2 regions of the Paenarthrobacter ureafaciens genome follow, and region 2 is predicted to be linked to the other one. Evidence: predicted binding sites of a transcription regulator. Region 2 holds the regulator's gene; the other holds the start of a gene.

Region 1 (21,859 bases), on a different contig from region 2:
ACGCAGGCGGCCCTCATCGTCCTTGGTGGCCAGCGGGTACTGCTCGGCCTTGGTGAAGTCCTTGGTGGTGATGAGGCCCTTCAACCGGCCCTGGTCATCCACGAGCGGCAGCTTTTCAATCTTGTTGGTGGCCAGCTTGTGCGAAGCTTCCTCGCGGCTGATCCCGACGTGGCCGGTGACCAGCGGCATCTTGGTCATGACGTCGCTGACGCTGCGCAGCGGGAAATCCGATTCGGGAACGAAGCGGGTGTCGCGGTTGGTCACGATGCCCAGGAGACGGCCGTCGGTGTCCACCACGGGAAGGCCGGAGACGCGGTAACGGGCGCACAGCTCATCAAGTTCCAGCAGCGTTGCCTCGGGGCCGATGGTCACGGGGTTGGTGATCATGCCGGATTCGCTGCGCTTCACGCGGTCCACATGCTCTGCCTGGTCATCGATGGACAGGTTGCGGTGGACAACACCGAGGCCGCCCTGGCGCGCCATGGCGATGGCCATGCGGGACTCGGTCACGGTGTCCATGGCTGCCGAGAGCAAGGGCGTCTGGACCGTGATGCGCTTGGAGATGCGCGAGGACGTGTCGGCCTCGGACGGGATGACGTTTGTGTGGCCGGGCAGCAGCAGGACGTCGTCGTAGGTGAGGCCTACGAAGCCAAAGGGATCGTGTTCGGGCTGGGTCATGAGTGCGCCTCTTACCTGGGTTTGGGGACTGGAACTGGTAGGGGTTGCAACTGATGACCAGCCCGTCATTACGGGACTGGCCTGTGCAGAAGTGTTGGATAAATACTAGAACCTCCGCGGCGATCGCCATATTCCGCGGCAGCTGAGTGTGAGCAACGGCACTGGCGGCAGGCCGCCGTCGTGCATTTCAACCGCGGAGGGCACCCATGGCTACCGGGAAGTAGCCCAACCCGTCGCGGCCAGCAGCCTTTCTTCGAACATGGGAATCATGCTCTGCACATAGGTTTTGGTGAGGTGGTTGTCGTCCTTGTAGACGTACACATTGCCCACCACGGCCGGACACGTACCCTGCGCGCAAATGAAATCGCTCATGTCCACCAGGTACAGCCCGTCCACCTTGCCCGCGTAGTCGTCCAATGGCGAGGACGCCGCCAACGAGTGCTCCAATGGCGCGTTGCAGTTGGGGGAATCCGGCCCCTTCTTCTGGACACACTCCGGCATGTTGATGCTGAAGCGCGGATTGTCCCGAACACCCACGACGTCGATTCCGGCATCGGTAAAGGGCTTGATGCCTTCCAGATAGCCCGGGACCTCTGTTTCAAACGGTTCAGTGACGTGGGTCAGGGATGCCACCGTGAACACGGCATCCGGCTTGTGTTCCAGGACGTAGTCCGCGCTGGCTTTGTTGAACGCATTGCAGTCGTCCGGCCGTTCTGTGGACTCCGCGCCGAACCGGCAATTGCCTTTCAGGAGCGTCACGACTTCCCAGCCATGCGCTTTGGCAATCGGGCCCAGTGCCGCCATGTACTGCTGCGCATGCGAGTCACCCAGGACCACGATCTTTTTGGTGGTGACTTCCGGCGGATCGTTCTGGAGGCAGCCCTCCAGCAGAGGATCCGACGGGACGTTATCGCCGGTGCAGAGGCCGTCGATGTCCGCCCACTCATCCTTCATGGCGGCCGGCGCCGGGATGATCTTCGCTTCGGGAGTCGGCTGCCCGGCTTTGTCCGGTGCCAGCGCAGCGGCACCCGGGGTCAGCTCCATGGGCTGGTCCGCGATCGCCGCCCCCTCAGCCGAGATGGCACCCTGCCAGGCGGTGACAGGCAGCGCGAGCAGGGCACCGCAGGAGGCAATCACGACGGCGGCACGCCAGGAGCGCACGTTGGGCCACTCCCAGCGGCGCATGGGACGTTCCACGAACCGGGTAGTGGCCACCGCCAGGATCATGGAAACGGCCATGATGGCCAGTCCTTGCAGCAGGTTGGGCGTGGCGGTTTCCGTCACCAGGAGGAAGAACACCAGGACCGGCCAGTGCCACAGGTACAAGGCGTAGGAGTTGTCCCCCACCATGACCAGCGGGCGGGAGGCAAGGAAGCGGTCGGCTCCGATCCTGCTTCCGCTTTGCCCTGCCACGATCACTGCGGCCGCGGCCAGGGTGGGCCACAGGGCAACAAAGCCGGGGAACGAACGGTCAACCGTGAGCACCAGTCCGCAGGAGAGCATGGCAGCCAGGCCGCCCCAGCCGAGGACCACGCGGAGCTTGCGACCCGGTTTCAGGTACGGCAACGCCAGAGCGAGCAAGGATCCCAGCGCGAATTCCCACAGCCGGGTGCGGGTGTCGAAGTAGGCGTAGCTTTGGTTGTTGGCCGTCTGGTCGATGGAGTACACCAGCGACGCCACGAAGACGGCCCCGAACGCCATCAGGAGCAGAGACCGGTGGCCCACTGCCTTCCTGCCGGGCAAAACCTTGGCAAGGAAGGGCTGCAGCAGGGCCACGGCGGCGAAGATCAACGGCCACAGGATGAAGACCTGCCCTTGGATGGACAAAGACCAGAAATGCTGGAGGGGGCTGGCGCCTGAATGGTTCTGCGCATAGTAGTCCACCGCGGAATCAGCCAGTTGCCAGTTCTGCCGGTACAGCAAAGAGGCCCAGGCCTCCGCCAGAACGTCCGGCCAGCGGCTCTGCGGAACAAACGCCCACGTGGCAGTGAGGACTCCCAGCAGCACAACGACGACGGCGGGCAGCAAGCGCTTGAACACGTGCAGCCAGTGCTGCAGCAGGCGCAGGGGCCTGCCACCTTCAAGTTTCCTGGTGAAGGACAGCGTCAGCAGGAATGCCGAGATGAGCAGGAATACGTCCACCCCGCCCGACACCCGGCCGAGCCAGATGTGGTACGTGGCGACCATCAACACGGCCAGGGCCCGCAGGCCCTGGACCTCCGGGCGGAAGGTGCGCTCCGCCGTCGTGCTTTTTGTCTGTTCCGTCATTGCGCCCATCCAGTCGCGGCAAACCACCTCTCGGAGAACATATCGCCCATGCTCTTGACGTAAGTCCGGGACAAGTGGTTGTCGTCAAGGTAGACGAACACGTTGCCGATGACGCTGGGGCATGTGGTGCCGTCACACAGGAAATCGGTCATGTCCAGGAACGCGGCGTTACCGAAGGTCCCCTGTACTTGGGCGAACGGACTGGTTGGTGCAAGGACATCGGGCTGGTCCGACTTGCACTCGGCGCTGTCCACGCCCTTGGCGAGGGCGCACTCGGTCACGTTGTAGTCGTACCGGGGGTTGTCGCGGACGGCCACCACCTGGATGCCGAGGTCGTTGAGGTTGGTGACGGTCTGGTCGAAACCATAAACAAGCTTTTCATCCGGGGACGACGGGGACGCCATGGTGCCCACCATGAACACTGCGTCCGGAGTCTGGGACGCCACGTAGCGGAATGCCGCAGAGTTGAACTCGTTGCACTGGTCCTCCGCGTCCGGGTTTTCCGGCATGAAATGGCAGCCGCCCAGGAGGAGTGCCGTCACCTTCCAGCGATGCGCTTCAGCCATGGGGCCAAGCGCCGCAAGCCATTGCTGCGAATGGGAATCCCCCAGCACCACAATGTGCTTCACGGCGTCATCGCCAACATCGTTTTGCTGGCAGTTCTCCGCGAGGAGCTTGTCCTCGGGTTTGTCGGCGCCCTCGCACGTGCCGTTCAGGCGGGCCCAATCCTCCGGCAACTGCTCGGCCGTGGGCAGGGTCCTGGCTCCGTCGCTCACCAGATCGACGTAATCCGGAAGCAACGCGTGAGCGCCGGGATTGTCATTGAAGGCCTGGGTTTCAGCGGCTTTTTGGTCAAGGTACTGCTTGTACTGGAAGCCCACCATCGGAGCGCTGGCAACTGCCAGGCATACGGCGATGGAGATGGCAGCGCGGCGCCGCTTCACCTCCGGCCACTTCCATTCGCGGAAGGGCTTCTCCACGTACTTGGTGGTAAGGAATGCCAGGCCCAAAGCAAGGGCAATGATCGCCGAGCCGGACAACCAACCGGCGTGGTCCTTGCCGCTCCACGCCAGGTAGATCACCAGGATGGGCCAATGCCACAGATACAGCCCGTAGGAATTGTCCCCCAGGCGGACCAGGAACTTTGAGCTCAGGATGCGGTCCACGCCGAGGCGGCTGCCCGTTTGGCCTGCCGCGATGACGGCAACGGCAGCAAGGGTTGGCCACAGGGCGACGAAGCCCGGGAACGCCGTCTGCACCTGCAGGAGGATGCCGCAACTGAGCATCGCGGCGACCCCCGCCCAACCCATCACCACACGGACGGGTTTGGAGAAGTCCAGGGCAGGCAGGATCAAGGCAACCAAGGTTCCCAAGGCAAATTCCCATAGCCGGGCGAACGTATCGAAGTAGGCCACTGCCTGGTTGTTGGCGGTGAAGATGATGGAGTACGTCAGCGAAGCGATGAAGATCAGCGCGAACACGTAGGCCAACGACGCCCGGTAACGGAGCTGGAACTTCCGGCACACCACTGCCACAGCGGCGAAAATGGCCGGCCACAGGATGAACACCTGCCCTTGGATGGACAGCGACCAGAAGTGCTGGAGCGGACTGGCGAGGCTGTGGTCTGTTGCGTAGTAATTGACCGCCAGCGTCTGGAGCAGCCAGTTCTCAAAATAGAACAACGACGCCCAGCCTTGGTTCACCACTTCCACCCACCGCGTGGGCGGCAGGAACACAAAGGTGGCGGCCAGGGTGCCAAGCAGAACGACGACGACGGCCGGCAGCAGGCGCCGGAACAGGTGCAGCCAGTGCCTGACCAAGTCCATGGGACGGCGCTGCTTGTAGCGCCCGGTGAACTGGAGCGTCATGAGGAACGCCGAGATCAGCAGGAAAACATCCACACCGCCGGAGACGCGGCCGATCCAGATGTGGTAGCTGACCACCATGAGGACCGCGAGCGAACGGAGACCCTGTATTTCCGGGCGGAACTTTGACTTGGCAACGGGTCCATGAGCCCGCCTGTCGGGACGGGCGGGCTGTTGGATCGTTGATGCAGACACGTTAGGCGATTCCTCAGGGGCTATTTTGCAAAGGTTCCATCATATGCGGTTTGGAGCATGCGACCCAGTCAAGTGGCTTGCCCGGAGGCGCCGGGGAACGCCAATCAGCGCACCTTGCACTAAGGATCGGGACCGTGCCGGGGCTGCGCCCGGAGGACCAACACTGCTGTGACGAGGCAAAACGATAATAAGGATACTTAGTCAAGATTACCGACCGCAATGTGACGCATTCCACGCAAAGAATCAGCCGGTTGCCGGGCTTCCGCACCAATGACGTCGGCCGGGACCGGGAGGTGATAGGGGGACGCCCGAAAGCGGGCGGGAGGTGATAGAGGGACGGCCGAAAGCGGGCGGGAGGTGATAGGGGGACGCCCGAAAGCGGGCGGGAGGTGATAGAGGGACGCCCGAAAGCCGGCGGGAGGTGATAGAGGGACGGTTTGCAGCCGCGGCGAGGCAGCAAAAAGCCCCGGCCACTGGGCGTGACCGGGGTTCTTTGGGGCAGGCAGCCTAGTGCTGGTGGCCTGCGTGTGCGTCTTCTTCCTCGGCCGGCTTCTCGGCAACCAGGGTCTCGGTGGTGAGAACCAGGGCAGCGATCGAAGCGGCGTTGCGGAGGGCAGAGCGGGTGACCTTGACGGGGTCGATGATGCCGGCAGCCGTCAGGTCCTCGTACTCGCCGGACTTGGCGTTGAAGCCGTGGTTCGCCTCGAGCTCGGAAACCTTGGCAACCACAACGTAGCCGTCAAAGCCTGCGTTCTGGGCAATCCAGCGCAGCGGCTGGGTCAGTGCACGGCGGACGATGCCAACCGCAGCGGCGGCGTCGCCTTCGAGTGCCTTGACGGCCGGGTCCTCGTCCAGGGCCTTGAGGGCGTGGATGAGGGCCGAGCCACCGCCGGAAACGATGCCTTCTTCAAGGGCGGCACGCGTAGAGGAAACAGCGTCCTCGATGCGGTGCTTCTTTTCCTTGAGCTCGACTTCGGTAGCAGCGCCAACCTTGATGACACCGATGCCGCCGGCCAGCTTGGCCAGGCGTTCCTGCAGCTTCTCGCGGTCCCAGTCGGAGTCGGTGCGGGCGAGCTCAGCACGGAGCTGGGCAACGCGGTCCGCAACGTCCTGCTCGGTTCCGGCGCCGTCAACGATGGTGGTGTGGTCCTTGGTGACGGTGATACGGCGGGCCGTACCCAGCACCTCCAGGCCAACAGTGTCCAAGCTCAGGCCCAGGTCCGGGGAAACAACCTGCGCACCGGTGAGGGTGGCGATGTCCTGCAGCATGGCCTTGCGGCGGTCGCCGAAGCCGGGAGCCTTGACGGCAACAACGTTGAGCGTGCCGCGGATGCGGTTGACGATCAGCGTGGACAGGGCTTCGCCCTCGATGTCCTCGGCGATGATGAAGAGCGGCTTGGAGGCCTGCAGCGCCTTCTCCAGCAGCGGCAGGAATTCCTGCAGCGAGGAGATCTTGCCCTGGTTGATCAGGATCAGGGCGTCTTCGAGGACGGCTTCCTGGCGTTCTGCGTCGGTGACGAAGTACGGGGAAAGGTAGCCCTTGTCGAACTGCATGCCTTCGGTGAGGACGAGTTCGGTCTGGGTGGTGGAAGACTCTTCGATGGTGATGACACCATCCTTGCCCACCTTGCCGAAGGCCTCCGCCAGCAGTTCGCCAACCTCTTCGCTCTGCGCGGAGATGGCAGCGACGTTGGCAACCTGGGTGCCTTCGACTTCGCGGGCGTTCTCCAGCAGGCGGGCGGCAACGGCCTCGACGGAAACCTCGATGCCGCGCTTGATTTCGCCCGGTGCGGCGCCGGCTGCAACGTTGCGCAGGCCTTCCTTGACCAGGGCCTGTGCAAGCACGGTGGCGGTGGTGGTGCCGTCACCGGCAACATCGTTGGTCTTGGTGGCGACTTCCTTGGCAAGCTGTGCGCCAAGGTTCTCGTAGGGGTCGTCCAGCTCAACTTCGCGGGCGATCGTCACGCCGTCGTTGGTGATCGTGGGGGCGCCCCACTTCTTGTCCAGGACGACGTTGCGGCCGCGGGGACCAAGCGTCACCTTGACGGTGTTGGCGAGCTTGTCGATACCGGCCTCGAGGGACCGGCGGGCAGCGTCGTTAAACGCAAGCTGCTTTGCCATGGTTGTGTCCTTTCAGAACGGAAAACCCGCACCGCAGGCGGCTGGAAGATATTCCAAGCGGGCCTGCAGCGCGGGATTCCAGGAAGTTACTTTACGACGATCGCGAGGACGTCGCGGGCGGACAGAACGAGGTACTCGTTGCCACCGGTCTTGACTTCGGTTCCACCGTACTTGGAGTAGATAACGACGTCGCCAACAGCTACGTCAACCGGCACGCGGTTGCCGTTGTCATCGAAGCGGCCGGGGCCGATTGCAACAACTTCGCCTTCCTGCGGCTTCTCCTGTGCGGAGTCCGGAATGACCAGGCCGGAAGCCGTGGTCTGCTCTGCTTCGAGCGGGCGAACAACAATACGATCCTCAAGAGGCTTAATCGAGACCGACACTCGGATCTCTCCTTTTCATGAGCTGATTCATGGACTAAGAACAAGGGTGCCGAGGCGTGCAACCGTCGTCGCGGTGCCGGCAGCGTACCTGGCGGTAGTGGTTAGCACCCTCACGGGGAGAGTGCTAACAAGACTCTATGTAAGGCGTTAGCACTCGGTCAAGGTGAGTGCCAGCATTTCGTCATGGGTGAACCCGGACTACTGGTCCCGGAGGTCCTCGAGATCGTAGTCATCGTCGTCGTTGCCGCCCGCCGTTCCGCGGTTCAGGTAGAGCACGACGCCGGCGCCTACAGCTACGACGCCGGAGATCACCAAACCGATGATTCCCCCTGCACGTGCGCCGCTGTGGAGTTCGCGGATATCGCGGGCCTCGTCCGTCGCGTCGCCAATGTTTTTTCCGGAGACGGAATAGGCAGCTGCGTTGAAGGCATCCAAGGCGAAAATGACGATCAACAGCGCCACGCAGACGACGGCGATAACGACGCCGGCGATCAATGCCGGGCGGGCGTAAGTAGAAAGCGACCGGCCGGGGCTATGCTCTTCGGCTCCGGAACGGGCGGAACTGTGGTCGTCCGGATTGTTGGTGTCGGAGGGCTGCGGGGTTGCGGTGTCTTCCATGAAAACAACCCTATCCGGATGACCTGGCCGGTCCCGGCCCGCAGGTCATAAACGTTAGGCTGGATGGCATGCCCCACGCTCCCCAGGACCACCTCGCGCCGTTGCTGACTACCGAAGGGTGGGAGCTTCTCGCCTCGTTAGGGCCCTACAAAGAGGCCGACGCCATGGCAGTGAACCAGGAACTGCGCAAGGCCGGGCACCCGGCAGAGCTGGTCGCCGCGGTCCTTACCCAATCCCGCCTCAGGACCCGCGCGGAGGCAAAGTTCGGAGAGTTCGCCAGGCAAATGCTCTTCACCCAGGCCGGCCTGGAACAAGCCACCAGGCTCAACGTTGCGGCACGTCACGCCGAACGTTTCGCCAAGGCCGGAATTTCGCACGTAGCTGACCTGGGTTGTGGATTGGGCGCCGATTCCATGGCAATGGCCTCCATGGACATCAACGTCACCGCCGTTGAAATGGACGAGACCACAGCCGCGTGCGCCACTATCAACCTCATGCCGTTCCCCCACGCCAGGGTCCTTCATTCCGATGCCACCTCCGTTGACCTGGACGGCGTGGACGGGGTGTGGCTTGATCCGGCACGGCGCACCACGTCCACCTCCGGAACCAAACGGATCTGGGACCCGGAAGCCTTCTCTCCGCCGTTGTCGTTCGTGGAAGGCCTTGCCGCCACGGGACGCGCCGTCGGCGTCAAGATGGGTCCGGGCATGCCCCACGAATCAGTTCCCGCAGGCTGCGAAGCGCAGTGGGTGTCCGTAGGTGGCGACGTCACCGAGGTAACGCTGTGGTTCAACGCAGTGGCGCGGCCCGGTGTCCGTCGGGCGGCCCTGGTGATCGGCCCCCAGGGCGCTGCGGAGATCACCAGCGGTGAGGATTTCGACGGCGGCCCGGCAGCCGCCGTCGGGCCCGTGGAGGGATTCCTGTACGAGCCGGACGGCGCAGTGATCCGGGCGGGCCTCGTCGCGGATGTGGCAGGAATGCTGAACGGCCACTTGGTGGACGAGCACATTGCCTACATCTGCGCGCCGGAGCTGCGCGACACGCCCTTCGCCCGCGCCTACCGGGTGCTGGACGTCATGCCATACAACGTCAAAGCCCTCAAGGCCTGGGTAAAAGCGAACGGAATCGGCGTACTGGACATCAAGAAGCGCGGAACAGCGGTCACGCCGGAAGAGCTCCGCAAGCAACTCCTGCCGGGCAAACCTGCCGGGAAAGCCGGAAAACCCAAGACAGCCACCCTGGTCCTCACCCGGATCGGGGAGGAGAGGGTGGCCGTCGTCGTGGAGCCGGTCAGCGCCTGACACAGGCCGGGGCGCTGGCGGGAGGGCCCCGGGGCCCGACCTTAGGCTTGGCGCCGCGAAAACTCCGACGCTTCGCGGACCTGTTCGGGAGTGGGACGGACGCCCGTGTACAGAACGAACTGTTCTTCCGCCTGGATGGCAATCACTTCCGCTCCCGTGATGACGGGCTTGCCGGCCTGGCGCGCCGCAGCGATCAGCGGAGTCTCAGACGGTAAGGCGACGACGTCGAACACCATCTTCGCCGCTGCAATGGTGGCGTCGTCGAAGGACTGGGCAGTCTCGTCCGCACCGGCCATGCCCAGCGGCGTGACGTTGATAATGAGGTCCGCTGTGGATTCGTTCACGTCGTCCTGCCACGTAAAGCCATACAGCGCTGCGAGCGCCCTGCCCGTGGTTTCGTTGCGCGCCACGATGGTCACGTCGGTGAACCCGGCGTCACGGAGGGCGGCGGCCACAGCTTTGGCCATCCCGCCCGCGCCCCGGAGCAATACTGAGTGGCTGGTCGGCACCTCGTGGTCCTTCAGGAGCCGCGCGATGGCAATGTAGTCGGTGTTGTAGGCGGTGAGGACGCCGTCATTGTTCACGATCGTGTTGACGGAGTCGATGGCCTTCGCTGAGGGGTCCATGACGTCCACCAGGTCAATGACCTGCTCCTTGTAGGGCATGGAGACTGCGGCTCCACGGATGGGAAGTCCGCGGATGCCCGCGACCGCCATGGTGATGTCGGCGGGGGCAAAGGCTTTGTAAACGAAGTTCAGGCCCAACTGGTCATAGAGATAGTTATGGAACCTGGTCCCGATGTTGCTGGGTCGCGCAGCCAACGAGATGCACAGGGACATGTCTTTGTTGAGGATGGGCATGCATCCATTAAACAGCCCGGACAGGGCGGGCGGACCACTAAGTCATATTTATGAACGCCGGCCCGCCCCGTGGCCCCGGCTAGCCTTGCCGGGCCTTCATACGCGGGTTCTGCTTGTTGATCACGAAGGTGCGTCCGCGCCGCCGCACGATCTGGGCTCCGGGAATCTTCTTCAAGGCACGGAGCGAGTTGCGGACTTTCATTGATGTTCTCCTTTGTGTTGTAGGGCTAGAGGGCTTTGCTGAGCTCAAACGGGTCATCCCACGCCGCGGGTTGGGCCTCCATCTCCGCCTCGGTCAGCTGGCAGCCATCCAACAGCTGCCTGATTTCCTGTGCGTTCACGTCTTCCGACCGTCCGGTTAGGGCCAGCACGGTTCCGCGGTCGCCGTGGTGGGCGTGACCGTCAAGGACCATGTCGACGCCGGTGTGCGGCTTTGCCTGTGCGGCCGCCTCGACTGACCAGGGCCCTGTGCTTTCCAGCCAAACGCGAGGGCCTATCCCCTGAACTGTGATCCGGATGTTGGCGGCCGAGGCAATCCAAAGGCGGCCCCGCATCCAGTGGGTGCCGGCGGCCAGCTGCGGCAGGGCTTCACGAAAACGGCCCGGATGGAGTGGCTTGGACAGAGCGTGGAGGACGGTGCTGAACGTCCCCGTGGCATCATCCGGTGGACGGCGAACCACGCCGGGCCTGGTCCGGGCGATTGCCTCGACATGGTCGTAGCATCCCGGCGTGAACTTATCAGCGGAGCCAATGACGGCAGCATGCGGCGCCAGCTGCCCAACGAGTTCGGTGCCGGCCCGCCAATGCGCGCTGTCAATCCGCGTTTCACCGCTCAGCCCGGCACTGAGGCCCGGAAACAGCATGACGGAGTCCACGTGGCCCAATTCTCCGATGAGGAACTCACCGCTGGTCCGGTCGTCTTCGGGCATTGCGGTGAAGCCGGATTCATACAGGGTGTGCCGGTCCCACATGTGGTCCTCGAGCTCCGCGGGGTCGACTGCCAGCACCGCGTTGTCGATGACCATGCGACCATCCAGGGCCTGCTTCAGTTCGGCTGCCGCCATGGCTGCAGCGACTCCCGGCGGGAGTCCCAGGACTACTTGGTCGAACCCGCAGGAAGCGAGCCGCTCCGCGGTCGGAACCACATCCAGTCGGACGGTGCAGCTGAGGCAGCCGTGCTCAAGAACCGTGGTTTCCCGCTCAAAGAGTTGGCCGCCCCGGTAAACCCTCCGCAGCACGAGCGACCCGTCCAGGAGGTCGTGGAGGACTACCGCCGAGTTGCCGTGGGTGCGGCCGAGCCGGGCAGCAGCAGAGTCGCGGCAATGGGTGTCTAGTGAGCTAAGGACTGTGATGTGCATGAAAGCCAGCGTAATTGAGAATTGTTCTCAATAGCAAGAAGCGGAAAGACATTACCCTTCGCCCGTCCGGCGCCTTGGGCTGCACTAGACTTGATCCGACCGCTGGCGGCCCCGCAGCGGGGCGGCGTCCGGCCGAAATGACAAAACAACGAGGGGACTACGTGCATATAGAGTTTGCGCCATCCAGGCAATCGACGCTGGGTGTGGAATGGGAGCTGGGGCTCGTCAGCGCACGCACAGGAGAACTCGTCTCGGTCGCGAACGACGTCCTCAGGGGCGTTGCCGCCAATCATCCGGACCTCAACGAGGACGACGAGCACCCCCATATCAAGCGGGAACTGCTCCTCAACACAGTCGAACTGGTCACCGGCGTCTGCAACACGGTCAAAGAAGCCAAAGAAGACCTCAGCCGTTCGCTGGCAGCGGTCCGCGAGGTCACGGATTCCATGGGCGTTGAGGTTTTCTGCGCCGGAAGCCACCCCTTCAGCCCTCCCCTCCTCCAACCGGTGACGGACAAGGAGCGCTACGCCAAGTTGATCGAGCGTACCCAGTGGTGGGGGCGCCAGATGGTGATCTACGGCGTCCATGTCCACGTCGGCATCGACCGCCGGGACAAGGTCCTTCCGATTCTAGATGGACTGGTCAACTACTTCCCGCACTTCCAGGCTCTTTCGGCCTCCAGCCCCTACTGGTCCGGCGAAGAAACAGGGTACGCGTCCCAGCGGGCCCTGATGTTCCAGCAGTTGCCCACCGCCGGGCTGCCCTTCCAGTTCCAGTCCTGGGAGGCCTACGAGTCCTATGTGCAGGACATGTTCACCACTGGTGTCATCGACGCCATTTCGGAGATCCGCTGGGACATCAGGCCTGTGGCGGCGCTCGGAACTATCGAGATGCGCATTTGCGATGGCCTGGCAACGCTGGAGGAAGTCGGCGCCATCGCCGCCCTGACGCAGTGCCTGGTCCACGAGTTTTCCGGAATCCTGGACGCAGGGGGCACTATTCCCACCATGCCGCCGTGGCACGTGCAGGAGAACAAGTGGCGTGCAGCCCGGTACGGCATGGAAGCCATCATCATCCTGGACGCCGAAGGCAACGAGAAACTCGTCACCGAGCACCTCACCGAAACCCTGGCACGGCTTGAGCCGATTGCCGCCGAGCTGGGCTGCTCGGAGGAACTCGCCGACGTTGCCAAAATCATTGAGCGGGGTGCCAGCTACCAGCGCCAGCGCCGTGTGGCCGCCGAACACAATGGCGATCTGCAGGCCGTGGTGATGGACCTCGTCCAACAGATGCGCAAGGGCCCCGACGCCTGATCCCGCACCGGGCAGGTCGGGGCACCGGTTAGCTCGGGCTCAGGCCGGGACCGACACCGTGGTGACGGGCATGGAGGAATCGGGCGCAAACGCCACCCCGCTGGGGGCTATCCCTCCCATGATGAGCTGAGCCCCGAGGGCAGCAACCATGGCACCGTTGTCCGTGCACAGGTTCAGCGGCGGGACGTGCAGCTTGATCCCGGCCGAAGCACACCGCTGTCCGGTCAGTTCGCGGAGCCGGGAGTTGGCGGCGACGCCGCCTCCCAGCAAGAGGTCGGTGATGCCATGCTCCTTGCAGGCCAGGACGGCTTTGGACGTAATAACGTCCACAACAGCCTCTTGGAAAGCCGCCGCGATGTCCGCCACTGGAACCTCTTCACCGCGGGCTTCGAACTGCTCCACGCAGCGCGCCACAGCCGTTTTGAGGCCGCTGAACGACCAGTCATAGCGGTGCGGACCTTTTTCCTCGGCGGTGCCCATGTACTTGGGCTGGGTCAGGCCGCGCGGGAAGCGGATGGCTTTCGGGTTCCCTTGGCGTGCCAGCTTGTCGATGGCCGGACCACCCGGATAGCCCAGGCCAAGAATGCGGGCAACCTTGTCGTAAGCCTCCCCTGCGGCGTCATCGATCGTGGAACCCAGGAGTTCAACGTCATCGGTGATGCTCCGGATCCGGAGGATCTCCGTGTGTCCTCCGGAGACCAGGAGGGCACCGAGGTTCTCCGGCAGTTGCCCGGCACCCAGGCCTGCGGCAGCACCGGCGTCGTGCTTTGCATCCAGAAGGCCGACGCCCACATGCGCCACCAAGTGGTTGATCGCGTAAAGCGGCTTGCCGGTGGCTACTGCGAGCGCCTTGGCCGCGCAGACGCCCACCATGAGGGCTCCGGCCAGGCCGGGCCCGGACGTGACGGCAATCGCGTCGATGTCCTCCAGGGTCACTCCCGCTTCCTGCAGCGATTCCTGCAGCGTCGGGACGAAGGCGTCCAGATGCGCCCGCGAGGCGATTTCCGGAATGACTCCGCCGAAGCGGACATGTTCGTCCATGGAAGAGGAGACCGTATTGGTCAGCAGCGTCGTCCCCCGCACAATGCCGACGCCGGTCTCGTCGCAGGAGGACTCGATGCCCAGGACCAGTGGTTCCTTGGGGGATGCGGCGTTGGGAAGTACGGCGCTCACGCCTCTGCTCCTTCTGTGGACCCGGCAACATTCAGTGGCAGCCGCATGATCAAGGCATCGGTGCCATCCCGGTAGTAGCGCGGGCGGATATGGATCTGTTCGAAACCGAAGCGGCGGTACAGCTGTTGCGCCCGCGGGTTGTCTGCACGGACCTCCAGCAATACATCAGCGGCTTTGCGGCGCCGCGCTTCGTCGATGAGTTCGGTGAGGATCGCTGAGCCGATGCCCTTGCCTTCGCATTCAGGCACGACGGCGATCGTCTGGATGTCCGCGATGGGCTCAATGCACATCAAACCCGCGTAGGCGATGATTTCACCCGCGGACTCTGCCACCACATAACGGCGTGTTTCGGGCTGGGACAGCTCATCGAAGAACATCTGCAGCGGCCAGGCATCGATCGGAAACAGCCTGCGTTCCAGGGCCTCCACTGCGGGCACGTCGGCGTCTGTCATGTCCCGGAGGGAGATGCCGGCACGTTCGAGGTTGGGAGACAGCTTCATCACAAGGCCCGCTTCCGGGGTCCAGGCACCTGGGCATCGGACTCGCGCAGGTAAAGGGGTGTCGAATCCAGCAGGGTCTCCCCCGCGGCGAGCTTCGCCAAGGCGAACTGTCCCAAGGAAGCGGCGTCCGGCTGCGTCGCAGCGAAGTCTTCGTTGGCGTCCAGGACCTCAGAGTACAAGCCGGCTCCGGCGCCGAACACGGGGAGGTCCGGCAGTTGGGCCGCGAAGCCCACATGGGGACCATCCACCAGGTGGGGAAGTTGGCCGTCAGCCAGGGTGTAGTGCGCCCAGTAAACCTCTTTGCGCCGGGCATCCGTGGCCACCAGGAATTCCGGCACGGCGGACGTGGATCCGGCCACCTCCAAGGCGATGGCGTCCAGGCTCATCTGCCCGTACAGCGGCTTGTTCCAGACGAAAGACAGTGTGCGGGCCGTCGCGATGCCGGAGCGCAGGCCCGTGAAGGGACCGGGGCCGACGCCGGTGACGATGGCATCGATGTCCGCACCCGTGATGCCGGCGCGTGCCAGGAGCTGCCCGATCCCGGGCGCCAGGACTTCCGCATGGCTGCGGGTGTCCTCGGTGACGAAGGAATCCACCACGGTTTCCAAGGCTTCATCGGAAATGAGTGCGGCGCTGGCGACGGCGGAAGTGTCTATGGCCAGGATCAGCATCAGTTGTTTCCCCCTGTCAGCGCGGTTTCCAGGACGTCCGGTACTTCCGCCCAGCGGGGACCGTAGCCGCGGAAAACGATGGTGCGTGGCTCGTCGTCCTCCTCGGTATCGAAGTCAAGGACGTCGTCCTGCCGGGGAGTGTCGGTTTCCGTCGTGGATTCGCCGCCTACGGCCCGGTGCAGTTCCACGTCCAGCCGGCTTTCGGCAAGATGCTCCACCCGGTCGCGGCCCCACTCCACCACCGTCACGGACGTATCCATGGTGTTTTCGAGGTCAATGTCATCGATTTCGGCCGCAGACTCAAGGCGGTAGGCGTCCACGTGGACCAGGTCCGGACCGCCGGGCCGGGGGCCGTCCGGAAGATTGGGATGGATGCGCACCAGGACGAAAGTGGGCGAGATGATGCCCGCCCGGACACCCAGCCCCTCGCCGAGGCCCTGGGTGAACGTTGTCTTGCCCGCACCCAGTTCACCGGTGAGGACCAGGAGATCTCCTGCTTCCAGTACCCCGCCCAGAGCTGCGGCGAGCGCGTGTGTCTGCTCCGCCGTCGTGACGTTGAAGCGGCGTTCCCATTGCGGTTGGTTCACAGCGAGGCTGCCTTAGCTGCCGCCTCACTGGGCCGGACCGAGCCGGCAGCTGATTCAGCCCCGGCCGCTGGCCCGGCAGCGGACTCATTGACGTAGGTGCGCGGAACGCGGGGGCTGATGCGGGTCACGATCTCATAGTTGATGGTGCCCGCGGCTCGGCCCCATTCGTCCGCGGTGGGACCGTCGTCGGTGCCTTCACCGAACATGACCGCCTCAGCGCCCTTGAGTTTGGCTGCTTCCTCGGGCGTCAGCGGCCCGAAGTCGATCACCATCTGGTCCATGGCGATCCTGCCCACCACCGGGTACGTGACGCCGTTGACGCGGATCGGCCCGCCGGTGGCCACCCGCGGAACACCGTCCGCGTACCCCAGGGGGATGAGGCCCAGCGTGGTACGGCCGGCGGTGTGGTAGTTCAGTCCGTAGGACACGCCTTGGCCCTCAGGGACCGTCTTGCAGTTGGAAACAAGGGCGCGGACCGTCATGGCCGGGCGGAGGCCAAGCTCGGCGGAAGTGGCACCTTGGAACGGTGAGAGTCCGTAAATACCCAGCCCGACGCGGACCAGGTCGAAGTGTGAATCGGGACGTGACAGGGTGGCCGGAGTATTGGCGATGTGGCGGACTTCCGTATCCACGCCGGCGTCCTCGGCAATGGCGATTGCTTCCCGGAAGACGGCCAGTTGCTGGTCCGTCTCCGGCCGCTGCGGTTCATCGGCTACGGCCAGATGCGAGAAGATGCCCACGACGCGCAAGAGCCCTTCGTCCTGGTACTCCATGGCCTGGCCCACCAACTGGTCCCAGTCGGCTATGGGGCAGCCGTTGCGGCCAAGGCCGGTATCGATCTTTAGGTGGACCCTGGCGGGACGTTCCTGCTCACGGGCCGCCGCGACCACCGCGTCCAGCTCCCAACCGGAGACCCCGACGTCGATGCCGGCGGCCACTGCGGCTTGGAAGTTGCTTTCCCGCGTGTGCAGCCAAGCCAGCATGGGGGCATCGAGGCCGGCTGCCCGCAGGGCCAACGCCTCGGAAATATGGGCAACCCCAAGCCAGGTGGCGCCTGCTTCCAGTGCTGCGCGGGCAACCTGCACCGCGCCGTGCCCGTAAGCATCGGCCTTCACGACGGCCATGACGTTGGCCGGGGAAGCGATTCCGGCGAACTGACGAACGTTGTGCCGCACGGCTTCGAGGTCGATCACGGCGGAGCGCTCAAGCACCGCTGTTTTGGCGATTGATGGTTTCGACCCGATTCCGATGTCTGCAGCTGCTTCGTAAGTCACCCTAGAGATTCTAGTGGCGCCAGTGAACTGCCGTTAACTGCGGGAGGGTTGGCGGGCCCGCCGCTACTGCGCGTCGGACAGGTGCGCAATGGTCGCCCGGGCCCGGCGCTGCGCTTCGGCGGGGATGTCCTTGACAATCGGCTCCAGGAAGGCGAACCGCCTGAGCCATTGGCTCGTTTGGCGTTCCTTCCGTGCGTTGGCGCGCTGCCACCAGTCGGCGATGTCACCCCATCCGGGCGCCGCGAGGGACCCGCCCACCTGCTGCACTGCCAGCGAGGCGCACAGGTTGGCGAACCGCAAGCGGTCCCCGAGCTTCCACCCGGCAAGGCTTCCTACGATGAAGGCCGCATCGAAGCAATCACCTGCTCCGGTGGGGTCGGACGCCGGCACCGGCAGGGAAGGCACCCATTCTTCCTCGCCCGTTTCGGAGTCCACCGCCATGGCCCCTTGCGCTCCAAGAGTCACCACGGCCACGGGAACGCGGTCCGCCAGGGAATACAGGGCAGCCCAGGGATCGGCTTTGCCGGTGAAGGCCATGGCCTCGGGCGCGTTGGGGAGGAACGCGTGGAAGTGTTCCAGTTGCTCCAGCCTGCGTTGGGACCATTCACCGCTGGGGTCCCAGCCGACAACCCCGAAAAGTTTGGTGCCGCTTTCCTTCGCTGTGAGCATCCACGGTTCCAGCTCCTCGCCGAGATCCGCGACGGCCGCGAGCGCCTTGGGCGGTTTGCCGATCATCTCCGAGGCATTGACGGGGGCGGGATGGCCGTGGGTGACCATGGACCTGTCCTGGTTGACGCACATGGACACCGTCACCGGAGAGTGCCAGCCCGGGATCCTGCGTGAGAGCGAAAGGTCCACGTGTTCCTGGGATTCGAGGATCTGCCAGTTGTAATCCCCGTAGCCGTCGTCACCGAAAGTGGCCGCGAGGCTGGTCCGCAAACCCAGCCTTGCCGCGGCAATCGCCTGGTTGGCCACTCCCCCGGGACAACTGCCCATCCCTTCGCTCCACACTTCAGTGCCCGGTTCCGGGGAATGCGGAAGGCCGGTGAAAATTATGTCCTGGAAAACAGTCCCGGTAAGAAGTAGATCGCACTGGTGGTCGCCGTCGGGCCTTACAGCGGCAAGGGGATCGAAGCGACGCTGTGGCATTGCATCCATGCACGGCACACTACGCTGCACCCTCCGGGCTGCATAGACTCGAATCATGCGGCTCATGATCGCCGGCGGCGGCGGATTCCGGGTTCCCCTCATCTACCGCGCCTTGTGCTTGGGTCCTTTCGCGGATGTGGTGGACGAGTTGGTGCTCTACGACGTCGATCCGTCCCGCCTGGCGGCTGTTGAAGCCGTCCTCCGGGACATGCCGGTTGCGGACGGCGCGCCGCCCGCCGTCGTGGTTTCCACAGACCTTGGCGCTGCATTGACGGGCACCGACGTGGTTTTCGCCGCCATCCGCCCAGGCGGTACGGCCGGCCGGATCATCGATGAACGTGTCCCGCTGGACCTCGGCCTCCTGGGGCAGGAGACCACGGGCGCAGGCGGGATTTCCTACGCCCTCAGGACCATCCCGAGGATGCTCGAACTTGCCCGCGCCATGCGCCTGAACAGCCCGGACGCGTGGCTGATCAACTTCACCAATCCTGCCGGGATGGTGACCGAGGCGTTGGTGCCGGTGCTCGGACGGAAAGTGATCGGAATCTGCGATTCCGCCGGTGGATTGGTCAAACGCGCGGCGGCGGCCGCAGGCCATGCGTTGCCGGACGGAAGGCTCGACGGCGTGGGCTACTACGGGCTCAACCACCTGGGTTGGCTTTACCGCCTGGCACCGGAAGGACGGGACCTGCTCCCCGGCCTCCTTGCCGACCCCGCAGCGTTGGCGTCAATTGAGGAAGGCCGGCTCTTCGGGCAGCACACCCTGGAATTGCTCGGCTGCCTTCCGAACGAATACCTCTACTACTATTACGACACCCAGCAGGCCATCGACGGGATCCGCCGCCAAGCGAGCACCCGCGGAGCATCGATCCATGACCAGCAGCAGGCCCTCTACACAGCGCTGGCAGGCCCGGCCAACGCCTACGCGTCGTGGGAAGAAGCCCGCCGGTCCAGGGAGGAAGGCTACCTCGCGGAATCACGGACCAAGGGCGAGCAAAGGGACGAGCAGGACCTGGCCGGGGGCGGCTACGAACGCGTTGCGTTGTCTCTCATGCGCGCCCTCTTCCCCGGTTCTGCAGCTTCCATGACCACCCAGTTGATCCTCAACGTTCCCAACTCGCCCGTGGCAGCTGTCCCGTGGGCTCCCCCGGCCGAGGTGGCGGTGCCCGGTTTGCCTGCGGACGCCGTCGTCGAGGTTCCCTGCGAGGTGACGTCCGACGGCGCCCTGCCGCTCCCGCAGGACCGTCCCGGAGGGCCTTTCCTCACCTTGATGCGCCACATCAAGGAAGTGGAAAGGCTCACGATCACCGCCGTGGTGGAGGGTGACCGGGAAGCCGCCGTGCAGGCGTTCGCCGCGCATCCCTTGGTGGGTTCCGAGGAGCTGGGCCGCCGCCTCCTTGACGGGTATGAGGCGGGCTTCCCTGAACTCGCGGGGCTCTGGCGGGGGCGCTAAAGCTCCTGGTACATCACGTGCAGGCCGACGTAGCCGATCTCCGGGTGCTCGAAGGCATCGGGGACGGTGGCCAGGATGCGGAAACCCATGGACTGCCAGAGCCACACAGCCCTGACGTTGCTTTCCACCACCGCGTTGAACTGCATGGAGCGGAAACCGGCGGCCTTCGCTTCCTTCAGGGAGTAGGAGCACAGGGCGCGTGCCACCCCTTGGCCGGAATGCTTGGCGCCCACCATGTACCCCGCGTTGGCCACATGGCTGCCGCCGCCGGCCTGGTTGGGATGGAATTCACCGGTCCCCAGGACCGTACCGTCTTCCCGGACCGCCACGAACGTCTGGCCCGGGGCTGCCTTCATCCACTTGGCTTTGGCTGCTTCTTCACCGGTGTCCCGGTCCCACGTGAACGTTTCGCCCTCACGGATGACCGGTTCCATGACCGACCAAATGCCGGGCCAGTCATCAGGGGTTGCGGGGCGGATTTCAAAAGAATCGTCGTGGCTCACAGCGGACAGGCTAGCAGTTTGGCGTGCCTCCGGCAGGATCGCCGCAGGAGTAGTGTTTTCTGCAGGGAATTCCCTCAATTCATCAGGGCAGGAGGTGAGCGGTGCCAATGATCCGCCGCGTCGCGTTCCTGTCGCTGCACACCTCCCCCATGGAACAGCCGGGCGCAGGTGATGCCGGTGGCATGAACGTCTATGTGCGGGCCCTGGCCATGGCGCTGGCCGAGGTAGGCGTTGAGGTGGAGATCTTCACCCGTGCCACCACTGCCGGGCAGCCCGCCGTCGAACATCCCGGGCCGGGAGTCTGCGTCCACAACGTGATGGCCGGCCCGCGCCGCAAACTGCCCAAGGAAGAGCTTCCCGCGCTGTTGCACCAGATGGTGGATGAGATCGACCGCATCCGTCACCAGCAACCCCACGGCCGTTACGACGTCATCCATTCGCACTATTGGGTTTCCGGGGTTGCGGGCCTTGAGTTGTCCGAACGCTGGCGGCTGCCCCTGGTCCACACCATGCACACCATGGCCAAGGTCAAAAACCTCGTCCTTGAGTCCGGCGAGCGCCGCGAACCCCGCCGCCGGGAGGAAGGTGAGCAGAGGATCGTCGACGGCGCCACCCGGCTGATTGCCAACACCCCGGCTGAGGCGCAGGAGCTGGTGGCACACTACGGCGCTGACATCGACCGCATCGACGTGGCACCACCCGGAGTGGATCTGCGGGTTTTCACGCCCTCCTTCCGGCGCAAGGCCCGCAGGGAACACGACGTTGGCCCGGACACCTTCCACCTTGTCTTCGCCGGGCGGATCCAGCGGCTGAAGGGACCCCAGGTGTTCGTGAAGGCAGCCGGCCTCCTTCGCCAGCGCCGCCCGGACATCAACCTTGAACTGACCATCCTCGGATCGTTGAGCGGGGCCAAGGACTTCGACCTGACCAAGATCATCGAAGAAGCCGGGCTCAGCGATGTGGTCACCCACAGGCCGCCCGTAGTGGCGCCCGAACTCGCAGGCTGGTTCCGGTCCGCCGACGTCGTGGTGATGCCTTCCTTCAGCGAGTCCTTCGGCCTGGTGGCCTTGGAAGCACAGGCGTGCGGTACTCCGGTCATCGCCACCAACGTCGGCGGGTTGACACGGGCTGTGTCGGATGGCCGCACGGGGATCCTGGTGGACGGCCATGACCCTTCCGACTGGGCAGATGCCTTGGAGGACCTCTACGACGACGTCCGGACCCGTGAAGATATGGGCCGGGCCGCGGCGACATATGCCGAGTCCTTTGGCTGGCAGCGGACGGCGGCCATCACATTGGAAAGCTACCGGGAGTCCGTGGCCGGGCTGCTGGTTCCGGCTACCGGGAGCCTGGCCTGAGTGGCTCCTTCCGAGGGTCCGCGTGGGTGTGCTGATAGATTGACGGGCACAGCGTAAGCACCCAGTCGAAGGACAACGATGTCTGAAAACAAAGTCTTGTCGGATCTTGAGATTGCCCGCCGGGCCGGCATCAAGCCCATTACGGAAATTGCCGAACGTGCCGGGATCAACGCTGACGCCCTGGAGCTTTACGGCCCGTACAAAGCCAAAATAAATCCCGCCCACTTGCGC
Region 2 (9,451 bases):
GCGCGAACGTTTGGAACGCGAGTACAACCTCGACCTCATCTCTACTGCTCCCAACGTGGAGTATGAGGTCACCTTGGAAGACAAGCGGGTTGTCCACGTCACCAACCCCAGCGAGTACCCCACAGGCAAGATCGCCGAGGTCCGCGAACCGATGGTCTCCGCTACCGTCCTGGCGCCCAACGAGTTCGTCGGCGCCATCATGGAGCTGTGCCAGAGCCGCCGCGGTCAGATGAAGGGCATGGACTACCTGTCCGAGGACCGTGTCGAACTCCGTTACTGGATCCCGCTGGCCGAGATCGTGTTCGACTTCTTCGATCTCCTGAAGTCCAAGACGCGCGGGTACGCCTCGCTGGACTGGAAGGCCGACGGCGAGCAAGTGGCCGACCTCGTCAAGGTCGACATCCTGCTTCAAGGTGAACAAGTGGACGCGTTCAGTGCCATCACGCACCGCGACAAGGCCTATTCCTATGGTGTGATGATGACCGGGAAGCTCCGCGAGCTCATTCCGCGGCAGCAGTTCGAGGTGCCCATCCAGGCTGCCATTGGCTCCCGCATCATCGCCCGCGAGAGCATCCGGGCCATCCGCAAAGACGTTCTTGCCAAGTGCTACGGCGGTGACATCACCCGTAAACGCAAACTGCTGGAAAAGCAGAAGGAAGGCAAGAAGCGCATGAAGATGGTGGGCCGCGTCGAGGTGCCGCAGGAAGCCTTCATCGCTGCCCTCACCACTGACGAGTCGAAGGACAAGGCAAAGAAGTAAATGCCAAGCGTCCTGCCTTTGGGCGATCCGGCACCTGCTGACGGCTTGCTGCCGTCGCAGGTGCTCGCCGACGTCGGACGCCGGAAGTTCGGCTTGTACGTCCACATACCGTTCTGCGCGGTGCGGTGCGGCTATTGCGATTTCAACACCTACACCGCGACGGAACTGGGCGGGGGAGCCTCACAAGCTGCCTACTCAGGTACCGCAGCGTCGGAGGTGGACTTCGCAGCGAAAGTGCTTGAGGATTCAGGCCTGCCGCGGCGTCCCATGAGTACCGTTTTCTTTGGCGGTGGCACGCCCACGCTGCTGCCGGCCGAAGACCTCGCGGAGATCCTGCGGACCGCAGTGGGGCATTGGGGGCTGGAAGAAGGCGCTGAGGTCACCACGGAGGCCAACCCGGATTCGGTAACCCGTGAATCGTTGCAGGTCCTCAAGGACGCTGGCTTCACCCGCGTCTCCTTTGGCATGCAGTCGGCAGTCCCGCACGTCCTCAAGGTACTGGACCGGACCCACACGCCACGCCGTGTCCCCCAGGTTGTCCAGTGGGCCCGGGAAGCAGGGCTGGCCGTCAGCCTGGACCTGATTTACGGGACGCCGGGGGAGTCCATGGCCGACTGGCGGGAGTCGTTGGAGACCGCGCTCTCCTACGAGCCCGACCACATCAGCGCCTACGCCTTGATCGTGGAGGAGGGGACCAAGCTTGCCGCCCAGATCCGCCGTGGCGAGGTGCCCGGCATCGACGACGACGACCACGCGGCCAAGTATGAACTTGCCGACCAGCTGATCTCGGAAGCCGGCCTGGGCTGGTATGAGGTCAGCAACTGGGCCAGGACACCTGAGCAGGCCTGCCGCCACAACCTGGCATATTGGCGCGGCGACGACTGGTGGGGTATCGGCCCCGGAGCGCATTCCCATGTGGGTGGCGTCCGGTGGTGGAACGTGAAGCACCCCGCTGCCTATGCTTCCCGCCTGGTGGCCGGAGAGTCTCCGGCTGCGGGCAGGGAAACGCTCGACGCCGGAACACGGGACGTGGAGCGGATCATGCTGGAGGCGCGGCTTGTGTCAGGCCTGGCAATAGACGGCTTGGACAAGGACGGCAGGCGTGCTGTGGCGGGTTTGATAGCCGATGGCCTGGCCGAACCTGCTGCGGCCTTCCAAGGTCGCTTGGTGCTGACCCTTAAGGGACGTTTGTTGGCCGATGCGGTAGTGCGGCGCATCCTGCCGGACTGACTTACGGAAAGATCGGCCCTGCGGAAAGATCGGCGTCGCCGCTACTTGATCCAGCGAAGGTTGAAGCGGTAGCGGTGCGGCTGGCCGTGGTTCACGCGGATGCCGGCGGAGACGGAGAAGCACGTGAGTGCCACCCAGATTGCCGTGGCGATGACGGCAAAGATGTTCCCTACAACCGGTAGCAGTACGAGGATGTTCGCTACGGCCGCTGCAATGGTGGGCGGCAGCGTGAAGTTGAGCGCTTCCTTGGATTCCTGCGCTGTAAAGGGACCCCTGTCGCGGAAAATCAAGTAAATCAGCAGCGAGGGCAGGCACCCGAGGATTCCACCGAAGTGCGCCAGGGTTGCCCACTGGCGGTCCTCGCTGGCTGTGAGAGGGAGTGCGTTTGCAGGCGCGCCATGGTACTGGGGCTGACCTGCGGCCCTGCCCGGTTCTTCTGGGGCGTTCTCTGACACGTTGGTTCCCTTTGCTATAAAAAATGCTGCGGTGTTGCTGTCCCAGAATATAGGGTCCGGGGCTGTTCCGGGACCAACCCGCCGCCCGCCGCCGTCGGACGCCCGGGCGCTGGAGTCAGGGCGCGGTGAGGAAGTCGATGACTTCCTCGACGCGGCCCAGGAGGGAGGCTTCAAGGTCGGCGTAGGTGCGGACCGCGCCCAAAAGGCGCTGCCAGCCGATTCCGATGTCCTCCGCAGTCTCGTGCGGCCAGCCAAAAGCGCGCAGGATCCCCGTCTTCCAGTCCGTACCGCGGGGAACATCGGGCCATTGGGCGATGCCAAGGACCTTGGGCCGGATCGCCTGCCAGACATCCACGTAGGGGTGTCCCACGATCAGGACGTTACGGGCAGCGCCCGGCAAGGTCATCGCTTCGGCGGCGATCCGCGATTCCTTGGAGCCGGCTACGAGGTGGTCCACGAGGATTCCCAGTTTGCGCCCCGGGCCGGGGTTGAAGGCTGCTATCGCGGCTTTGAGGTCATCCACCCCGTGCAGGGGCTCGACGACGATGCCCTCCACGCGGAGGTCGTCACCCCATACTTTTTCCACGAGTTCCGCATCGTGCTTGCCCTCCACCCAGATGCGGCTCGCTTTGGCCACCTGGGCCCGTTGGCCACTGACGCGCACGGAACCCGAAGCTGTCCGGGTGGGGGAGGCTGCAGTGGCGGGCGCCTTGGGCGCGGGAGGCAGGAGCCGGATGGGCTGACCTTCCAGCAGGAAGCCGAAGCCCAGCTGGAAGGACTTGGTTTTTCCGCGCCGGTCTTCGAGGGCCACGATGTGCATCCCGCCGGACTTTTCCACGCGGGTGACCGCACCCACCCAACCGGATTGGGCATCCTCCAGCACCATCCCGCGCTGCACGGGTACCTCCGGGAGCCGCTGTTGGGCAGGAGCGGTCAGGTCCTGTGGACCCCAGGTGTCATAAGCCAAGGAATGACCTACCTCTTCGGGCTTGGACGGCTGCCGGGCCGCAGTCGCCGCCAGGCCTGCCATGGATGTCTGCGCGGGCGGTTTCAATGCTAGCAACGCGGTGGCTCATACTAGACTTGTTAGCACTTGGGCATGTCGAGTGCTAAGCAAAAGGGTCAGCTGAAGGTCCCTCGTGCATCAGTGCATGGGCCGGATGGTCTGTCAGGAGGTGTTGGAATGAGTGAGCCACGCAAACTCGAAGTGCTGCGTGCCATTGTTGAGGACTACGTACATTCGCGGGAGCCTGTTGGTTCCAAGGCCCTGGTAGAACGCCACCACCTGGGCGTATCCAGTGCGACCATCCGCAACGACATGGCGGTGCTTGAAGAAGAGGGGCTGATCGCAGCGCCACACACCAGCGCCGGCCGTATTCCGACGGACAAGGGCTACCGCCTGTTCGTCGACCGGATCTCCCAGGTAAAGCCCTTGTCGGCCGCTGAGCGTCGTGCCATCCACTCCCTGCTTGAGGGGCCGGATGATATGGACGACATCCTTGAGCGGACCGTGAGGCTCCTGTCGCAGCTGACCAACCAGGTAGCCGTCGTGCAGTATCCGCACTCCAAGCGCGCCGTGGTGCGCCATGTTGAGTTCGTCCTCCTCGGGCCAAAGCAAGTGCTCGTGGTGCTGATTGCCGACACTGGAAGCGTTGGGCAGAAGGTCATCGATGCCGGTGCCGACGTTGCCAACGAGGCCCTCATGGCGCTGCGTTCACGGTTCCTGGGCAGCATCGCCGGCACGCAGATGGACCTCCTTCCGCAGGTCTTGCCGTCCGTGGTGGCGCTGTGCCCGCCGGAGCTGCGGGGACTGGCCCAGATGCTGGCCAACGGACTCCAGGCCCTCAGCGATACCAGTAAGGAAGAGCGGATCCTGATGGCCGGCACGGCCAACCTCGCCCGTTCCAACGTGGACTTCCCCCTGAGCATAGGGCCGGTGCTGGAGGCCCTTGAGGAACAAGTTGTCATGCTCCGGTTGTTGTCGGACATGGGGGATGATCCGCGCGGCGTGACAGTGAGCATCGGCCGGGAAAATCCCTACGACGGGTTGGCCGAGGCCTCCGTGGTGGCTACCGGTTACGGTTCCGGCGCCAAGGTTGGAGTCCTCGGTCCCACCCGTATGGACTACCCCACCACCATGGCGGCAGTCCGCGCCGTAGCGCGCTACCTTTCCCGAATTCTCGGCGGCTGAAACCGGCCGTCACCAAAGACCGCAGTACAACAAGGAAGAGATACCGACTTTGAGCAGCCACTATGACGTTTTGGGAGTCTCGCCGGAAGCCACCGGGGAAGAGATCAAAAAGGCGTACCGCAAGTTGGCGCGCAAGCTCCACCCGGATGTAAATCCGGGGGAGGATGTCGCCGAACGCTTCAAGGCCGTGACCCACGCTTACGAAGTCCTGTCAGACCCGCAAAAACGCAGGGTGTACGACGCCACGGGCAATGAAAACGGAACGGACAACGGCTTCGGCGGCGGCTATTCCGGGCAAGGCTTTGCCTTCCAGGACATTTTCGACACCTTCTTTGGCGGGGGCGGGGGTCACGGAGGGCCCGCGTCCCGCGTGCGCCGTGGCCAGGACGCCCTCATCAGCGTGCGCATTGATCTCAAGGACGCCGTGTTCGGCGTCAACAAGAAGCTCGAAGTGGACACCGCTGTTGTGTGCCCCACCTGTGACGGCAGCTGCTGCCGTCCGGGTACCCACCCGGAACGCTGTGACATTTGTGGCGGCAGTGGCCAGGTCCAGCGCGCTGTGCGCTCCATTCTGGGTCAGGTCATGACCACCGCGCCCTGCGGATCCTGTGAAGGATTCGGCACCATCATCAAGGATCCCTGCAACGAGTGCAGCGGCCAGGGCAGGATCCGCAGCCGCCGGTCCCTCACCATCAAAGTGCCCGCCGGTGTGGCCACGGGGACCCGTATCCAGCTGTCCGGCCAGGGCGAGGCAGGCCCCGCCGGTGGTCCGGCAGGCGACCTGTACGTGGAGATCCGCGTCAACAGCGATTCCACCTATATCCGCGAAGGGGACGATCTCCACGCCACGCTAAGTGTTCCCATGACTGCAGCCGCACTAGGCACGGAGTTGACCCTGGAGACCTTCGACGGTCCGCAGGAGATCGATGTGACGGCCGGTACGCAGTCCGGCGAGATCATCACCCTGCGCGGGCTCGGCGTGACGCATCTTCGCGGTTACGGCCGCGGCGACCTCAAAGTGCACCTGCACGTGGAGACGCCAACCAAGCTGGACGCCGCCCAGGAAGACCTGCTCCGTCAACTCGCCAAACTCCGCGGAGAACAGTTCACGGACGGGAAGCTCGTTGCCAGCGGCGGGATGTTCGCCAAGCTGCGGGACAAGCTCGGTAACCTGTAGCGGTGAGCAACCCCGTATTCTTCGCCCCCGCCGGCAGCCTTGGCGGATTGGTGTCTGGTTCCGTCTTTGTCCTGGAGGGCCCGGAGGCGCGGCACGCCGTGACAGTGAAGCGTCTGTCCGCGGGCGAACCGGTGGATATTTCCGACGGTGAAGGTGCCAGGCTGACGGGTAGGGTCTCCGAGGCAGGGCAAGGCTCGCTGTCCGTGGTTGCGGAAGAAGTAGCCTTTGAGGAACGTCCCGCTGTCCGGTTGGTGCTCGTGCAGGCGCTTGCCAAAGGAGACCGCGACGAACTCGCCATCGAAACGGCTACCGAGCTCGGCATTGATGCTGTGATCCCCTGGCAGGCGGAGCGCTCCATTGTGCGGTGGAAGGGCGATCGCGCCGCGAAAGCGCACGCGAAGTGGCAGTCCGTGGTGACTGCAGCAGCGAAACAAGCACGCCGGGCCTGGATTCCTGAAGTCAGGGACCTGGTGGACACTACAGCGTTGGCCAAAGCGGCCGCCGCGGCGGATTTGGCGGTGATCCTCCACGAGGACGCCAAGAACTCCCTGCGTTCGGTGATTGAGGAGGCCGGGTTCCTCTCGAACAGCGGCCCGGACGCCGCGAGGGAAGTCCTCCTGATCGTCGGTCCAGAGGGTGGGATGGCTCCCCGTGAGGTGACCAGGCTCAGTGATGCCGGCGCGGTGACGGCGCTTTTGGGGCACCACGTGTTGCGATCGTCAACGGCCGGACCGGCCGCCGTCGTTCTGTTGAGCGATATTCTGGGCCGCTGGCGTTAGCAGACGGCGGACCGGCCCAACCGCCCGGGCCAGGGCTCACTCGACCTTGAAGAGGCGGGTGTCCAGGGTGGTCTCGTCTGCGCGGCCGGATTCATCCACCTGAACAACCCGGAGTTCATACTTGCCGGGCTTCAGCGTGGCCCCGAAGGAGAAAACCCCGTATTGTCCGGGATCTCCGGTTGGCTTCGCCTGGCCGGTAAGCTTGCTGGTCCGCGTTCCGGAGCCGTTGTCCTGGAGGATCTGCCAGTTCACGGGCTTTGAACTGTCGGTGCTGCGCCCGTTGAACTTCACCGCACCCGCGGGCACCGAGGCATCTTCCTGAGGATCGATGATCCACAGCGGCGCCACCAGTGAGGCATCACGTGCCATGGGCTGGCCCAGCTTCACCTGCCCGAACGCCATGAAGTCCGTGTGCCCGTCCACCAGGATGACTACCTGGATTTGCTGGCCCGAGTTGATCAGGCCCGAGGAGGACGCCGCCGCCGACGCCGTGTAGACCAGCTGCTGTACGGCTCTTTGGGCCATCCCGGCGTCGAGGTTGGCGTTGAACGCATCCCGGGAGATGTCCACTGTGATGACGTTCTTGCCGGAGATGGAAGTGGCCAGGCTCCCGGGGTCCTGCCATGGCGTGAAGAAGTCGTGGTCCAAGGGCTTCTGCGCCATCATGATCCGAAGCGCCGTGGTCACCGGGTTCTCATCGCCGGAGATGTCCCTGAACTCTCGGTACAGGTAGACGTTGTCCTTGCTGCGCCCGATCCAATAGACGGGAATTTTGGTCGAAGCCTGGGTTGTCTCAAGGGGGGCATTGCTCGCGGGAGCGTCCTGGACGCTGATGGGAGGTCCCGAGGTGGCCGGTGTGTTGCCGCCGTTGGCTATGCAGCCCGTCAGCAATAGGACAGCAAGCATCGCAGGCGCCGCTACTGCGGATTTTCTCCGCCGCTGTGCGCCTTGCTGGTTGTTTGCCGGCTTGGTGATGGGGGTTCCTTGCCTCGCGGCCGACGTTTCCGGGCGGCCGGTAGTGCGTACAGTGTTGTTCCTGTTTCTTCCTGCTTTGCCAGCTTGGCACATGTACGACGGCGTCCTGCCGGCTTTTGGGGGTACCGGGGCAACTGCAACAGGATTGATATCGGCCCGATGCCGAGTTGAGACAAATTCGTAACGGCCTTGATTCGATGCTGTGAAAGCCCCCACGGAAAGGGGCCGGGCTGCGGTCTGCTGGCGTAGGATTGGAGGCATTCCCGCAGGCGGGCATCCGTGAGGATGGGCGCACCACGGACATATGGATAATGACTGAACCAACCGGAGGAGATCAGGCCGTACGGCCAGCACTATGAGTGAATCCCTGAATGGGCGGTTGCGGACCGGAAACGGAAACGCCGCGGCCACCGAGTTCCCGCACACGCTACCGGGCACGCGCACGGAAATCGTCACGTTCGACAACTCCGATCAAATGATTCACTCGCTGGGCAGCCATGATGAGGCCTTGCGCTACATCGAGGATCAGTTTCCCGACGTCAATTTCCACGTTCGTGGCAACGAGCTGTCCATGTCCGGGCCTTCGACTGTTATTCCGAGGATCATGCGGCTCCTGGAGGAAGTCCGGGGGCTGGTGGCCAAGGGAACAGTGGTCACTCCGGACGTGCTGCAGCAGCTGGTTTCCCTCTTGCGGTCCCAGTCCGTGCAGAACCCCGTGGACGTGCTGACGCACAACATCCTTTCCAGCAGGGGCAGGACCATCCGGCCCAAGACCCTGAACCAGAAGAACTATGTTGACGCCATCGACGGGAACACGGTGATCTTCGGCATCGGTCCGGCGGGTACCGGCAAGACGTACCTGGCAATGGCGAAAGCCGTGCAAGCGCTCCAGAACAAGGAAGTCAGCAGGATCATCCTGACCCGGCCGGCGGTGGAAGCGGGGGAGCGGCTCGGCTTCCTGCCCGGAACCCTGAGCGACAAGATCGATCCCTATCTTCGGCCGTTGTATGACGCTTTGCACGACATGATGGACCCTGAATCGATTCCGCGGCTCATGGCGGCAGGGACCATTGAAGTTGCCCCGCTCGCCTACATGCGTGGCCGCACCCTGAACGATGCCTTCATCATTTTGGACGAGGCACAAAACACCACGCCCGAGCAGATGAAGATGTTCCTCACCAGGCTTGGGTTCGGCTCGAAGATGGTTGTCACCGGCGATGTGACCCAGATCGATTTGCCGTTCGGTGCCACCTCCGGCCTGCGCATTGTCCGGGAAATCCTCACGGGGATCGACGACGTCAATTTCTCGATCCTTGAGGCCGGCGACGTCGTCCGGCACCGCCTTGTGGCAGACATCGTTTCCGCGTACAGCAAGTGGGATGACGCCCACCGGCCCGCAGCAGCGGCCGGCGCACAACACAAACGTGGAGAACGCAAATGAGCATTGAAGTCAACAACGAGTCCGGCGTGGAGGTGGACGAGGAACAGCTGGTAACACTGTCCCGGTTCATCTTCGAACGCCTGTATATCCACCCGCAGGCCGAACTGTCCATCCTTTTGGTGGATGAAGCTGCCATGGAAAAGCTGCACATCGAACTCATGGACGAGCCCGGAGCAACCGATGTCCTCTCGGTTCCGATGGATGAGCTGACGCCGGGGACTCCGGACAAGCCCACGCCGCAGGGCATGCTCGGGGATATCGCCATCTGCCCGCAGGTGGCCGAAGTGCAGGCCCGCAACGCAGGCCACGCCACCCAGGATGAGATGTTGCTGCTCACGACGCACGGCATCCTCCACCTGCTGGGCTTCGACCACGCCGAGCCCGAGGAAAAAGAAGAGATGTTCGGCTTGCAGCGTGAACTGCTGTCTGAATTCCTGGGCAAG

Evidence for each region. The regulator HrcA, encoded in region 2, represses chaperone genes, less so after heat shock. The targets are predictions, from matches to a motif close to TTNGCACTCGNNNNNNNCGAGTGCNAA.
Region 1: the regulator HrcA is predicted to act here: its motif matches at 7,658-7,684, upstream of groES (co-chaperone GroES).

Annotation. Positions count from the first base shown of each region.
Region 1 is NZ_SBHM01000007.1:21,552-43,410, forward strand. Features, by position in the region: gene guaB (IMP dehydrogenase) at 1-678, opposite strand, end outside; gene AUR_RS04320 (acyltransferase family protein) at 889-2,946, opposite strand; gene AUR_RS04325 (acyltransferase family protein) at 2,943-5,006, opposite strand; gene groL (chaperonin GroEL) at 5,514-7,127, opposite strand; gene groES (co-chaperone GroES) at 7,214-7,510, opposite strand; gene AUR_RS04340 (hypothetical protein) at 7,709-8,128, opposite strand; gene AUR_RS04345 (THUMP-like domain-containing protein) at 8,197-9,429, shown strand; gene AUR_RS04350 (shikimate 5-dehydrogenase) at 9,471-10,289, opposite strand; gene ykgO (type B 50S ribosomal protein L36) at 10,369-10,491, opposite strand; gene AUR_RS04360 (GTP-binding protein) at 10,517-11,647, opposite strand; gene AUR_RS04365 (glutamate--cysteine ligase) at 11,809-12,960, shown strand; gene tsaD (tRNA (adenosine(37)-N6)-threonylcarbamoyltransferase complex transferase subunit TsaD) at 13,000-14,133, opposite strand; gene rimI (ribosomal protein S18-alanine N-acetyltransferase) at 14,130-14,633, opposite strand; gene tsaB (tRNA (adenosine(37)-N6)-threonylcarbamoyltransferase complex dimerization subunit type 1 TsaB) at 14,633-15,304, opposite strand; gene tsaE (tRNA (adenosine(37)-N6)-threonylcarbamoyltransferase complex ATPase subunit type 1 TsaE) at 15,304-15,891, opposite strand; gene alr (alanine racemase) at 15,888-17,165, opposite strand; gene AUR_RS04395 (carbohydrate kinase family protein) at 17,229-18,323, opposite strand; gene AUR_RS04400 (family 4 glycosyl hydrolase) at 18,370-19,767, shown strand; gene AUR_RS04405 (GNAT family N-acetyltransferase) at 19,764-20,279, opposite strand; gene mshA (D-inositol-3-phosphate glycosyltransferase) at 20,372-21,628, shown strand; gene AUR_RS04415 (formate--tetrahydrofolate ligase) at 21,707-21,859, shown strand, end outside.
Region 2 is NZ_SBHM01000006.1:108,431-117,881, reverse strand. Features, by position in the region: gene lepA (translation elongation factor 4) at 1-760, shown strand, start outside; gene hemW (radical SAM family heme chaperone HemW) at 761-1,990, shown strand; gene AUR_RS01625 (DUF4870 domain-containing protein) at 2,032-2,445, opposite strand; gene AUR_RS01620 (DUF3097 domain-containing protein) at 2,561-3,412, opposite strand; gene hrcA (heat-inducible transcriptional repressor HrcA) at 3,629-4,636, shown strand; gene dnaJ (molecular chaperone DnaJ) at 4,686-5,813, shown strand; gene AUR_RS01605 (16S rRNA (uracil(1498)-N(3))-methyltransferase) at 5,816-6,592, shown strand; gene AUR_RS01600 (GerMN domain-containing protein) at 6,629-7,498, opposite strand; gene AUR_RS01595 (PhoH family protein) at 7,923-9,008, shown strand; gene ybeY (rRNA maturation RNase YbeY) at 9,005-9,451, shown strand, end outside.